2 regions of the Devosia sp. Root105 genome follow, and region 2 is predicted to be linked to the other one. Evidence: predicted binding sites of a transcription regulator. Region 2 holds the regulator's gene; the other holds the start of a gene.

Region 1 (5,555 bases), on a different contig from region 2:
GGAGAAGCGACCATCGGTGATGAGCGCAACCTTGTCGCCCATGCCCTGGCCGTAGAGCGCTGCCGTGGTCGACAGCATTTCACGCATGCCGGGGCCGCCCTTCGGACCTTCGTAGCGGATGACGAGCACGTCGCCTTCCTTGTAGGTCCGCTTCTCGACCGCCTCGAAGCACTTCTCTTCGGTGTCGAAGACGCGCGCCGGGCCGACGAAACGCAGGTTCTTGAGGCCGGCGACCTTCACAATGGCGCCATCAGGAGCGAGGTTGCCGCGCAGCGACACCACACCGCCGGTGGGCGAGATTGGGTTCGAGGTCGAACGGATCACGTCCTGCTCGGTGTTGAACTTCACCTTCTCGAGGTTCTCGGCAATGGTCTTGCCGGTGACTGTCATGCAGTCGCCATGCAGGTACCCGCCTTCGAGCAGCGCCTTCATCACCAGCGGGATACCGCCGGCTTCAAACAGGTCCTTGGCGACGTATTTGCCGCCCGGCTTCAGGTCGCCGATGTACGGGGTCTTCTTGAAGATCTCGCCGACATCGAACAGGTCGAAGTCGATGCCTGCCTCGTGCGCCATTGCCGGCAGATGCAGCGCGGCATTGGTCGAACCGCCAGTGGCGGCGACGGTCATGGCGGCGTTCTCGAACGCCTTGCGGGTGACGATGTCGCGCGGACGGAGCTGCACCTTGAGCAGTTCCATCACCTGCTCGCCAGCCACGGCGCAGAGCGCATCACGAATTTCGTACGGGGCCGGAGCGCCGCAACTATACGGCAATGCAAGCCCGATTGCTTCGGCCACCATGGCCATGGTGTTGGCCGTGTACTGGCCGCCGCAGGAGCCGGCCGACGGACAGGCGACGCGCTCGAGCTCGTCGAGGGTTTCGTCGTCCATCTTGCCGACCGAGTGGAGGCCGACCGCCTCGAACAGGTCCTGCACCACGACGTCGCGGCCGCGGAAGCGGCCCGGCAGGATCGAGCCGCCATAGATGAAGATCGACGGCACGTTGAGCCGGATCATCGCCATCATCATGCCGGGCAACGACTTGTCGCAGCCGGCCATGGCGACCAGCGCGTCATAGGAATGGCCGCGCATCGTCAATTCGACCGAGTCGGCGATCACATCGCGCGAGGCCAGCGACGACTTCATGCCGGCATGGCCCATGGCGATGCCGTCGGTGACGGTGATGGTGGTGAATTCACGCGGCGTGCCGTGGTTGGCGGCGACGCCCTTCTTCACGGCCTGCGCCTGGCGACCAAGCGAAATATTGCACGGCGCCGCCTCGTTCCAGGCCGTCGCCACGCCGACCAGCGGCTGGTGAATCTGCTCGGTGGTCAAGCCCATGGCGTAAAGATAGGAGCGGTGCGGAGCGCGCTCCGGACCCTCTGTCACATGCCTGCTGGGAAGACGCGATTTATCGACGTAGTTCGATGCCATTTCCTGGTCCCGCTTGTCCGGCCGGTGTTCTCCGGCGCCCCTCAGAAGGCGCCGTTTATGCGGTTCGGCCTGACAAGGCACAAGGGCGGGGAGCACACGAATGGTTCGGTACGAAAGCAAATGGCTTCCGCATTCGTCGCTGCCCGTCCGAGATTTGTCCTCTGCTTCTTTTAGGGTCACATTGTGGCGGCGATCCTCAGCAAAACGTTGACCGCTAAGCGGCGAAATCGGGATTCAACCTTGCTGTTGCAAAAACGTCACGAACGATTCAGCGGGCGTTCAGGATGGTGGCAAGGCGAGCATCGTAGCTACGGCCACCCCCACCCTCATTCCCTCCCCACAAGGGGGAGGGAGGCGATAGCTGCACCGTCTCAGCTCTTGCGTCTCCCTCCCCTTGTGGGGAGGGATCAAGGGTGGAGGTGCCCCGCGCACTGGCGTTAGCTGTGTGGAGTACGTTCCCCCCCAAAACCAAGCGGGGCCGGCCCTTTCGGACCGGCCCCTGAGCCCCGCAAGCAGGAGGCTGTCTGGTTACTGGATGGTGCCAACCGACCAGAAGAAGGTCTCGCCCGAGGAGTCGGCGACCCCGTCATTGTCGGTGATGACATAGCCGGCGCCGTCGGCGCCGATGGCGAAGCTCTCGACCTTGTCGACGACATAGCCGTTGTTGGACGCGAGGTCGGGAATGAAGTCGCGGACTTCCTCCTTGGTGACCACTGGCAGCTCGCCACCGATTTCAGCGCCGACGAGAGCCGAGACCGGCACGCGGTAGAGCTTCTTCAGCGCCGCCTTGAGCGCGATCTGGTTGTCGCGCTCGACGATGTAGACGTAGTCGCCGTGTGCGGTGATTTCGGAGAGGCCGTTCCAGGCGCCTTCAGCCGCGGCTTCGAGCGGATAGCGGACCGCCGACCAGGTCTTCTCCTTGGTGTTGTAGCCGAGGAGCTTCACCTGCCCCGCCGGATCATCCTTCCACTCGCGCTGGATCGCCACCCACAGGGTGTCTCCAACCTTGGTGACGCCCTCGGCGCCATAGCGGATCTCATTGGGCAGCAGCGCCTCGGGGAACGCCACCTCCTCGGTGATCTTGCCATCGGCATCGACGCGATAGAGCGCATGCGGCGTCAGGCGGTCGCTGCGGCCTTCCGAGGCCACCCAGAAGCCGCCTTCGCCATCGAGCGTGATGCCCTCGAGATCCAGCTTCTGTGCCGCGTCGCCACCACGGGTGATGACGGTCTTCTTGACGATCCTGGCCGGCTTGGCAGTGGCGTCGATTTCGTAGATCGCCGGCTGCGCCGAAAGCACGCTGTCGCTGACGGCGTAGAGGATCCCCGGCTTTTCGGCATCGCCCACGGCGCCCGAGATGGCGGCCCAGCCGATCGGCTGGCCGTCCGCGTCCAGGTCGGAGATCAGCTGCGGATAGGCGACTTCGCCTTCGGTGCGCTCGTAGAGCATGACGTGCGAACCGGCGAGCCCATCTTCACGCAGGTCGACCTCGTTGGCCGTAGCCAGGAGGTTACGCGAGGGGATGGCAACGAGGCCCTCAGGGGAAATGCCGGACGGCAGCGACTGCAGATACTCGGGCTCGGCGCCCGTATCCTTGTAGACGGCCACGAGCGAGGAACGTTCCTGGGCGACGAAGAACAGCTTGTCCTCGCCGAACGTCGCGGCCTCGAGGCCCTCGGGCTCGACGCCCTTCTTGTTGCGTGCGTCGGGATAGTGGCCGATGCGGACCGCTTCGAGTTCCATCGACGGGCCGCTCTCATAGGCGACGCTGCCATCCTTGTTGAAGATGGTGAAGCTGCGCGAGCCGCCGTTCCAATCGCCTTCGTTGGCAACGACCAGGCGGTTGTCGTCGAGCCACTTCACCGCGTCGGGCTCACGGGCCACGTCTTCCAGCTTGCCGGTGAACTTGAGCGCGCCGTCCTTCTTGGTATCGATGCCTTCGAGGCTGACGGCGCCGGCCGAGAAGTGCGACTTCACCGCCCCGGTCTTGCCGTCGATGATGACGATCTCGTTGTTTTCCTGCAGCGTCACCGCGACTTCATCGAGACCGTTGATCGAGACGAACTCGGCCTCGGCATCTTCCGGCGCGATGCCGGCAAGGCCGGCCAGCTCGACCTTGGCGAGGCTTTCCGGATCGAGCGCCCCACCGGTGAGCGAGAGGAGCACGAGGTAGCCAGACGGCAGCTGCGGGATGGCGCCGTCGTTGATCTCTTCATCGCGCTCGTTCTCGATCGCGATGGCGATCAGCGTGCCGGCGGCGTTGTGGGTGATCGAGTCCGGCTGGCCGCCGAGATCGACGCTCGCCTCGATCGCCTTGCTGGCGAGGTCGACGACCACCAGCTTGCCCGACGGGTTGACCTTGCTCTCCGACGTGTTGACCGCGGCATAGACCTTGTTGCCGATGATGGTGACCGAGGTCGGCTCGCCCTCGAGCGACAGGAAGCCGGCGGCCTTCGGGGCCTTGGCGTCGGTGATGTCGATGAAGCCGATGCCGCCGGCCGGGCTGTCGGAATAGACCAGCGTCAGGCCGTCTTCCGAGGCAGTGATGATTTCGGACGAGGTCGCCTTGGCTTCGGGGTTGTTCAGTTCGACCGGGAAGCTGGCGATCCGGTTGAATACCGGCGCGGCATAGGCCGAGGTGGCGAGAAGGCCGGCGGTGAGGCCGAGGAGAATGGATTTGAACTGCATTGCTGGCGCCCCTGAAAATCGAGGGCTTCGGCTTAGGCACGCCGCGCAACGGCGACATGACAATGGGGTGACAGATCTGTGACAGGCCCCGCCGCATATACATCGGGCCCTGTACTGCCTATATCTAGCGATGAGAACGAAACAGGATTCGTCGTTTCCCTGATGGCAGCAGAACCGCAGCGCCTCGACCGCCCGCAGGCGGGCTCGATCACCAGCCAGTTTGGCCGGGGAGCGGCGGCGCCCGACTACCTGAAGGGCCTCAACGAGGAGCAGCGCGACGCCGTGCTGACCACCGAGGGCCCGCTGCTGGTGCTCGCCGGCGCCGGCACCGGCAAGACCCGGGTGCTGACCACCCGCATCGCCCACATCCTCAATTCCAAGAAGGCCTGGCCGTCCGAGATCCTGTCGGTCACCTTCACCAACAAGGCCGCCCGCGAGATGAAGGAGCGCATCGGCGCCTTGGTCGGCGCGGGTGTCGAAGGCATGCCGTGGCTCGGCACTTTCCACTCGATCGGTGCGCGGCTGCTGCGCCGGCACGCTGAACTGGTCGGGTTGCGCTCGGATTTCACCATTCTCGATACCGACGACCAGATCCGGCTGATCAAGCAGCTGCTGGAAGCCGCCAACATCGACGAAAAGCGCTGGCCGGCCCGCCAGTTCGCCGGGATGATGGACAACTGGAAGAACCGCGGCCAGTTGCCCGGCGACGTATCGATGGCCGACCGCTCGGCCTTCGCCAATGGCCGGATCCCCGAACTCTACCAGCAGTACCAGGATCGACTGAAGACGCTGAACGCCACCGATTTCGGTGACCTGCTGCTGCTCTGCATCAAGCTGTTCCGCGAAAACCCCGACGTGCTGGCCGAGTATCACCGGCGCTTCAAATACATCCTCGTCGACGAGTACCAGGATTCGAACGTCGCCCAGTACCTATGGCTGCGCCTCTTGGCGCAGGGCAAGCCGGCGTCGGAGGCCAACCTTTGCGTCGTCGGTGACGACGACCAGTCGATCTATGGCTGGCGCGGCGCCGAGGTCGACAACATCCTGCGCTTCGAGAAGGATTTTCCGGGCGCCAAGGTAATCCGGCTCGAGCGCAACTACCGCTCGACCTCCAACATCCTGAAGGCCGCCTCGCACCTCATCGCCAACAATGAGAGCCGGCTGGGCAAGACCCTGCAGACCGATGTCGGCGAGCCGGGCGAGCTGGTGATGGTCACCTCGGTATGGGACTCCGACGAGGAGGCCCGGCAGGTCGGGGAAGAAATCGAGCAGTTCCAGCGCCAGGGCGACGCGTTGAACTCGATGGCCATCCTGGTGCGGGCTTCGCACCAGATGCGCGCCTTCGAAGAGCGCTTCATCACGCTCGGCCTCAACTACCGCGTCATTGGCGGCCCGCGCTTTTATGAGCGCAAGGAAATCCGCGACGCGCTGGCCTA
Region 2 (6,484 bases):
GTAGTCGCCGGTGACATCGACCTCAAAACCCTCGCCCTCGAGGATTTCGCGCACGATATGCGCGCCTTTTTCGGGCTCGTGCAGCTCGAGCCCGCCCCATACGACCAATGCTGTCTTCATAGTCCGCTTCCCTCGCCGCTGACCGGCGGGAGACCTGAACAAAAGCAGCGGGTTAAGGCAAGCGGGAATTGGTATGGTAGGCGCCCGCTGCCCCGTCGAACGGTGCATTGTGCGGGGCGCGCTTCCTGTCGAGTATCCCCCTCAACAACAAGCGGGGGGCAAACATGCCGACAAGCGACTTTTCCTATCTGAGCGCCACCGAACTGGCGCGGCGGATTCGCCAGCGCGAAGTGTCGCCGGTCGAGCTCATGGAGGCGACCATCAGCCGGATCGAGGCGCGCAACCCGAGCCTCAATGCGCTGATCTATCTCGGCTTCGACGATGCGCGGCGCGAGGCGAAAACAGCCGAGGCGGCGGTGATGAGCGGTGCGACGTTGCCGCCGCTGCACGGGGTACCCGCAGCGATCAAGGACCTGTTCGATTTCAAGCCCGGCTGGCCGACGACCTTCGGCGGGGTGCGGGCGCTCAAGGACAATATCGCGCAGTTCCACTGCCCGTTCGCCGAGCGGATCGAAAAGGGCGGCGCAATCCTCGTGGGCAAGACCAATGCCCCGGTGATGGGGTTGCGCGGGGTGACCGACAACTACCTGTTCGGGGCGACCAATAACCCGTTCGATACCACACGCAACCCGGGCGGTTCATCGGGCGGCAGCGCGGCGATCGTCGCCGACGGCTTGGTGTCGATCGCCGAGGGCACCGATGCCGGCGGCTCGATCCGCATCCCGGCAGCCTGGTGCGGAGTCTATGGTTACAAGCCGGCTTTCGGGCGCGTGCCGGTGGTGATGCGACCCAACGCCTTTGCCGGCGACCTGCCCTATGTGTTCGAGGGGCCGATCACCCGCACGGTGGAAGATGCGGCGCTGGCGATGAGTGTGCTCGGCGGGTACGATCCGCGCGACCCGCTGAGCCTTAGCGAGACGGTCGACTATCTCGGTGCGCTGAAGCAATCGATCAAGGGTTTCCGGATCGGCTACAGCCCCAACCTCGATGTGTTCCCGGTCGATCCGCGGGTGGCGGAAACGGTACAGCGGGCCGTCGCGGCGTTCAGCGAAGCCGGCGCGCACGTCGAAGAGATCAAGCTCGGCATCCGCTATTCGCAGCGCGAACTGAGCGAGCTCTGGCTGCGGCTGATGATGCCATTGAACATGGGGACACTGGAGGCGGTAAAGGCGGGCGGGCTCGACCTTCTGGCGGACCACCGCGGCGACTTCCCGCCGGAGTACCTGCACTGGATCGAAAGCTACGGGCAGACGATGACGGCAGCCGACCTCCGACGCGACCAGGCCATGCGGTCGGAGATTTACGACGCGTTCCAGGCCGCGTTCGCCACCTATGACCTGGTGATCACCCCGACGGTTGCCGCGCTGCCGGTGAAGAACGAGGTTGGTGGCAATACGCACGGGCCGCGCGAGGTGAACGGCGAGGCGGTCGACCAGGGGATCGGCTGGTGCCTCACCTACCCGCTCAACTTCACCGGGCATCCGGCTGCGTCGATCCCGGCCGGACTGGTGGATGGGCTGCCGGTCGGCATGCAGATCATCGGCCGGCGTTATGCCGATGCCGATGTGCTGGCGGCCAGCGCGACGTTCGAGCGGCTGCGGCCGTGGGCGGACAGTTATCGGATCTGCGCGGAGCGGGTGATTTAGGGGGCTCCACATCAGAGCGTGGGGCACCCCCACCCTTGATGTGGCGCTCAGCTGACCGCCGCAAACCGCTCGTCAAACGCATAGCCGGCGCCGCGGACGGTGCGGATCGGGTCGGCGTCGCGGTGGCGGTTGATCGCCTTGCGCAGGCGCCCGACATGCACGTCGACGGTGCGCTCGTCGACATAGACGTCGTTGCCCCAGACCCCGTCGAGCAGTTGCTCGCGGGAGTAGACGCGGCCGGGGTGGCGCATCAGGTATTCGAGCAGGCGGTATTCGGTGGGACCGAGATGCACCTCGCGGCCGCCGCGCCGGACGCGGTGGCTGGTGCGATCGAGCTCGAGGTCGCCGGCCTTCAGCACCGCGGTGACGAGCTGCGGGCTCGAACGGCGGAGCAGCGCGTTGATGCGGGCCAGCAGCTCGGGGATCGAGAACGGCTTCACCACATAATCGTCGGCGCCGGTGGCAAGGCCACGGACGCGTTCTTCTTCCTCGCCGCGGGCGGTGATCATGATGATCGGGGTGCGCGCGGTTTCCTCGCGTGAGCGCCAGCGGCGGCAGAGTTCGATGCCGGAAAGGCCCGGCAACATCCAGTCGAGCAGGATGAGGTCCGGAACGCCGTCACGGATGCGCTCCACCGCCTCGTCGCCCGAGGCGGCAGTGGCGACCCGGAAGCCTTCGGCTTCGAGGTTGTAGCGCAGCAGGACGGCCAGATCGGCTTCGTCTTCGACGATCAGGATGGTGGCTGACATCGGATCACCCCTAGAGCGCTTTCAGGAAAGCTACGGACCTGAAAGCTCTGTAAATCAAAGGCTTAGACCTTCGCCGTCGCAATGAGACGGCGAAGGGACTTAGCGCGGCTGGCGCTGCTGTTCCTCGGCGCCGAGGTGGCGACCGGTTTCGAGGTAGTAGGCAGCTTCGGCGATGTTGGTCGCATGGTCGCCGACGCGCTCGAGGCTCTTGGTGCAGAACAGCAGGTGCGTGCACTGCGTGATGTTGCGCGGATCTTCCATCATATAGGTGAGGAGTTCGCGGAACAGCGAGTTGTACATCGCGTCGACTTCGTCATCGCGGCTGCAGACCTCGACGGCCGCAGCAGAGTCGCGGTTGAGGTAGGCATCGATGGCACTCTTCAGCTGCCGCGCCACCAGTTCCTTCATGTGCTTGACGCCATTGTAGAATTTTGGCGCGAGACCGAGGGACTCGATCTGCATGGCGCGCTTGGCCAACTGCTTGGCCATATCACCGGTGCGCTCGAGGTCATTGGCGACCTGGATCGAGGTCACCACCATGCGCAGGTCCGCCGCCATCGGCTGGCGGCGCGCAATGATCGACACCGCCGCGTCATTGATGCGCTGCTGCATCTCGTCGATCTTCTTGTCGAACAGGCGCACGTCCTGGGCCTGCTTGTGATCGAGCTTGAGCAAGGCGACGGCCGACTCGGTGATGGCCTGTTCGACCATGCCACCCATCTCGGAAATTGCCTTGTTGAGGTTGGTGAGTTCGTCCTCGTAAGAGGAAACGATGTGCTCGTTGAGCGATGCCATTCTCGAGTTCCTCTCGGGTCAGCCGATACGGCCGGTAATATAGTCCTGCGTCTGCTTGTTCTTGGGATTGGTGAAGATGTCCTCGGTCTTGCCTTCCTCGATGAGCTTACCGAGGTGGAAGAACGCGGTCTTCTGGCTGACGCGGGCGGCCTGCTGCATGGAGTGGGTGACGATGACGATGGTGAAGTTCTCACGCAGCTCGTCGATCAGTTCCTCGATGACGGCGGTGGCGATCGGATCGAGCGCCGAGCAGGGCTCGTCCATCAGCAGCACTTCGGGCTTGGTGGCGATGGCGCGAGCGATGCAGAGGCGCTGCTGCTGACCACCGGAAAGGCCGGTGCCCGGCTCCTGCAGGCGGTCCTTCACTTCGTTCCACAGGCCGGCGCGGCGCAGCGAGGAATGCACGATCTCATCGAGGTCGGCCTTGTTGCGGGCGATGCCGTGGATCTTGGGGCCGTAGGCGACGTTCTCGTAGATCGACTTGGGGAACGGATTGGGCTTCTGGAACACCATGCCGACGCGGGCACGCAGTTCCACCACGTCGATCGACGGGTCGTAGATATCGTCCTCGTCGAGGTTGATCTTGCCGGTGACGCGGCAGCCGTCGATGGTGTCGTTCATGCGGTTGAGCGAACGGAGAAATGTCGACTTGCCGCAGCCCGAAGGGCCGATCAGCGAGGTGACGTTGAACTGTTCGATCTTCAGGTTGACGTCGAACAGCGCCTGTTTGGCTCCATAGAACACCCCGACATTCTCGCCGGTCATCTTCGGCAGGGCGTTAGGACGCGAGACGGGAGCGGCAAGGGTCGCAGCAGATTCGAGGGACATGTCGGTCATCCAGGTCAGGGGTTACCAGCGGCGCTCGAAGCGGCGGCGGAGGAGAATGGCGGCGAGGTTCATCAGGGCGAGGAACAGCAGCAGCACGATGATGGCGCCCGAGGTGCGCTCGACAAAGGCGCGCTCGGCCTCGTTGGCCCACATGTAGATCTGCACGGGCAAAGCGGTCGCCGGATCGAGCGGCGTCGTCGGGCGGTCGGCGACGAAGGCCACCATGCCGATGAGCAGCAGCGGCGCGGTTTCACCCAGGGCACGGGCGAGGCCGATAATGGTGCCGGTAAGGATGCCCGGGGTGGCGAGCGGCAGCACGTGATCGAACACCATCTGCATCTTCGAGGCACCGATGCCCAGCGCAGCCGAACGGATCGAGGGCGGCACCGAGCGCAGCGCGGCGCGGGTGGCGATGATGATGGTGGGCAGGGTCATCAGCGTGAGGACCAGGCCGCCGACGATCGGCGCCGAACGCGGCATACCGAAGAAGTTGATGAACACCGCCAGCCCGAGCAGGCCGAAGACGATCGAGGGCACCGCCGCGAGGTTGTTGATGTTCACCTCGATGAAGTCGGTGAAGCGGTTCTTCTTGGCGAACTCCTCGAGATAGATCGAGGCGGCAACGCCGATGGGGAGCGCGCAGAGCAGCACGATTGCCATCATGTAGAGCGAGCCGACGAGCGCCACGCCGAGCCCGGCGGTCTCGGGGCGGCTGGAGGCGCCGAAAGTGAGCAGGCCCCAGTTGAACGGCGTCGAGATGGCGCCTTCCTGTTTCAACTGATCGAGCCAGGCGACCTGCTGGTCGGAGACCTTGCGCTTATCCTGGGGCACCGTGAGATCGATCTGGCCCTTGTTGGCGCTGTCGATATCGGCGGCGGCGAGCAGGGTAACGTTGCGGGTGGTGCCGATCACCGAGGGGTCGGCGACGACGATCTCGCGCAGCGTCGAACGCGAACCATCGGAGACGAACTTGGCGATGTCGCGCATTGCCGCCTTGTCGTCGGTCGAGACGCCGAGCGCCTTGGCCACGGCGTTGCGGGCGATGATCGGGTAGTTGGCGGAGACGAGGACGCGCGGGTTGGTGGCGCGCTCGTTGTCCTTGTCGATGATCGAGGCAGAGAACTCGACCGGCACGGTGATCGCGGTCTGGACGAAGGCGGTGTAACCCTTCGAAAAGATCGAAACCAGCAGGATGGCAAGGAAGCCGAGGCCGATGATGATGGCCACGATGCCATAGAGGCGGAAACGGAACTCGGCGGCGTGGCGGCGCCTCAGGCCGAAATCACGACGGGCCGAAGCCGCGGTGGCCACAGTGGCGTGGGGCAAGGCTGCGTCGGTCATTCATACTGCTCCCGATACTTGCGCACGATGTAGAGCGCGTAGACGTTCATGCCGAGCGTCAGCGTGAAGAGGGTGAGGCCGAGGGCGAAGGCAACCAGGGTCTGCGGCGAGTTGAACTCGAGGTCGCCGGTGAGCTGGTTGACGATCTTGACCGTGATGGTGGTCATCGCCTCGAACGGGTTGAAGTTAATGCGGGCGGCGACACCCGCGGCGAGCACCACGATCATGGTTTCGCCGATGGCGCGCGAGGCGGTGAGCAGCAGCGCGCCGACGATGCCGGGGAGCGCGGCCGGCAGGATCACCTTGCGGATGGTCTCCGACCGGGTGGCGCCAAGCGCCAGCGAGCCGTCACGCATGGCGCGGGGCACGGCGGTGATCACGTCATCGGAGAGCGAGGAGACCACCGGGATCAGCATCACACCCATGACGATGCCGGCGGTGAACACCGACTGCGCCTGGATGAAGGAGAAGCCACCGGCGAGCGCGGCCGAAAGATCGCGGAAGAACGGCCCGAGCGTCACCACGGCGAAGATGCCGTAGACGATGGTGGGGATGCCGGCGAGCAGTTCGAGCAGCGGCTTGACCGTCGAGCGCACCCGGTTCGAGGCGTATTCGCCCATATAGACGGCGGCCATCAGACCGACCGGCACGGCGAACAGCATCGAGACCAGGGCGATGTAGAGCGTACCCATGAGCAGCGGGATCAGGCCGAACTGGCCCTCGCTGCCGCTGGAGCCGGCTGCGGCGAAACGCGGATCCCAGACGGTGCCGAAGAAGAAGGTCAGCGGGTTGACGTCGGAGAAGAAGTGGATGGTCTCGCCCAGCATCGACAGGATAATGCCGACAGTGGTGAGGACGGCGACCGTCGAGGCAGCCAGCAGCGACCACAGCACCACCCGCTCGACCTGGTTGCGGGCCCTGAGGCGCAGCCGGATGCGGGAATAGGCAAAGGCAGCGCCGGCGAGCGCCAGCAGCAGTGTCAGTCCCTGGCCGATCAGCTTGTGG

Evidence for each region. The regulator PhoB, encoded in region 2, activates phosphate uptake and scavenging genes when phosphate is short. The targets are predictions, from matches to a motif close to TGTCATNNANCTGTCAT.
Region 1: ASC68_RS13555 (esterase-like activity of phytase family protein) is a predicted target of PhoB. The motif match lies at 4,176-4,192, and genes of this name have one in related genera.

Annotation. Positions count from the first base shown of each region.
Region 1 is NZ_LMCR01000015.1:40,978-46,532, forward strand. Features, by position in the region: gene ilvD (dihydroxy-acid dehydratase) at 1-1,431, opposite strand, end outside; gene ASC68_RS13555 (esterase-like activity of phytase family protein) at 1,960-4,119, opposite strand; gene ASC68_RS13560 (UvrD-helicase domain-containing protein) at 4,282-5,555, shown strand, end outside.
Region 2 is NZ_LMCR01000021.1:224,221-230,704, forward strand. Features, by position in the region: gene ASC68_RS27855 (ThuA domain-containing protein) at 1-120, opposite strand, end outside; gene ASC68_RS27860 (amidase) at 285-1,766, shown strand; gene phoB (phosphate regulon transcriptional regulator PhoB) at 1,814-2,515, opposite strand; gene phoU (phosphate signaling complex protein PhoU) at 2,615-3,310, opposite strand; gene pstB (phosphate ABC transporter ATP-binding protein PstB) at 3,329-4,138, opposite strand; gene pstA (phosphate ABC transporter permease PstA) at 4,160-5,479, opposite strand; gene pstC (phosphate ABC transporter permease subunit PstC) at 5,476-6,484, opposite strand, start outside.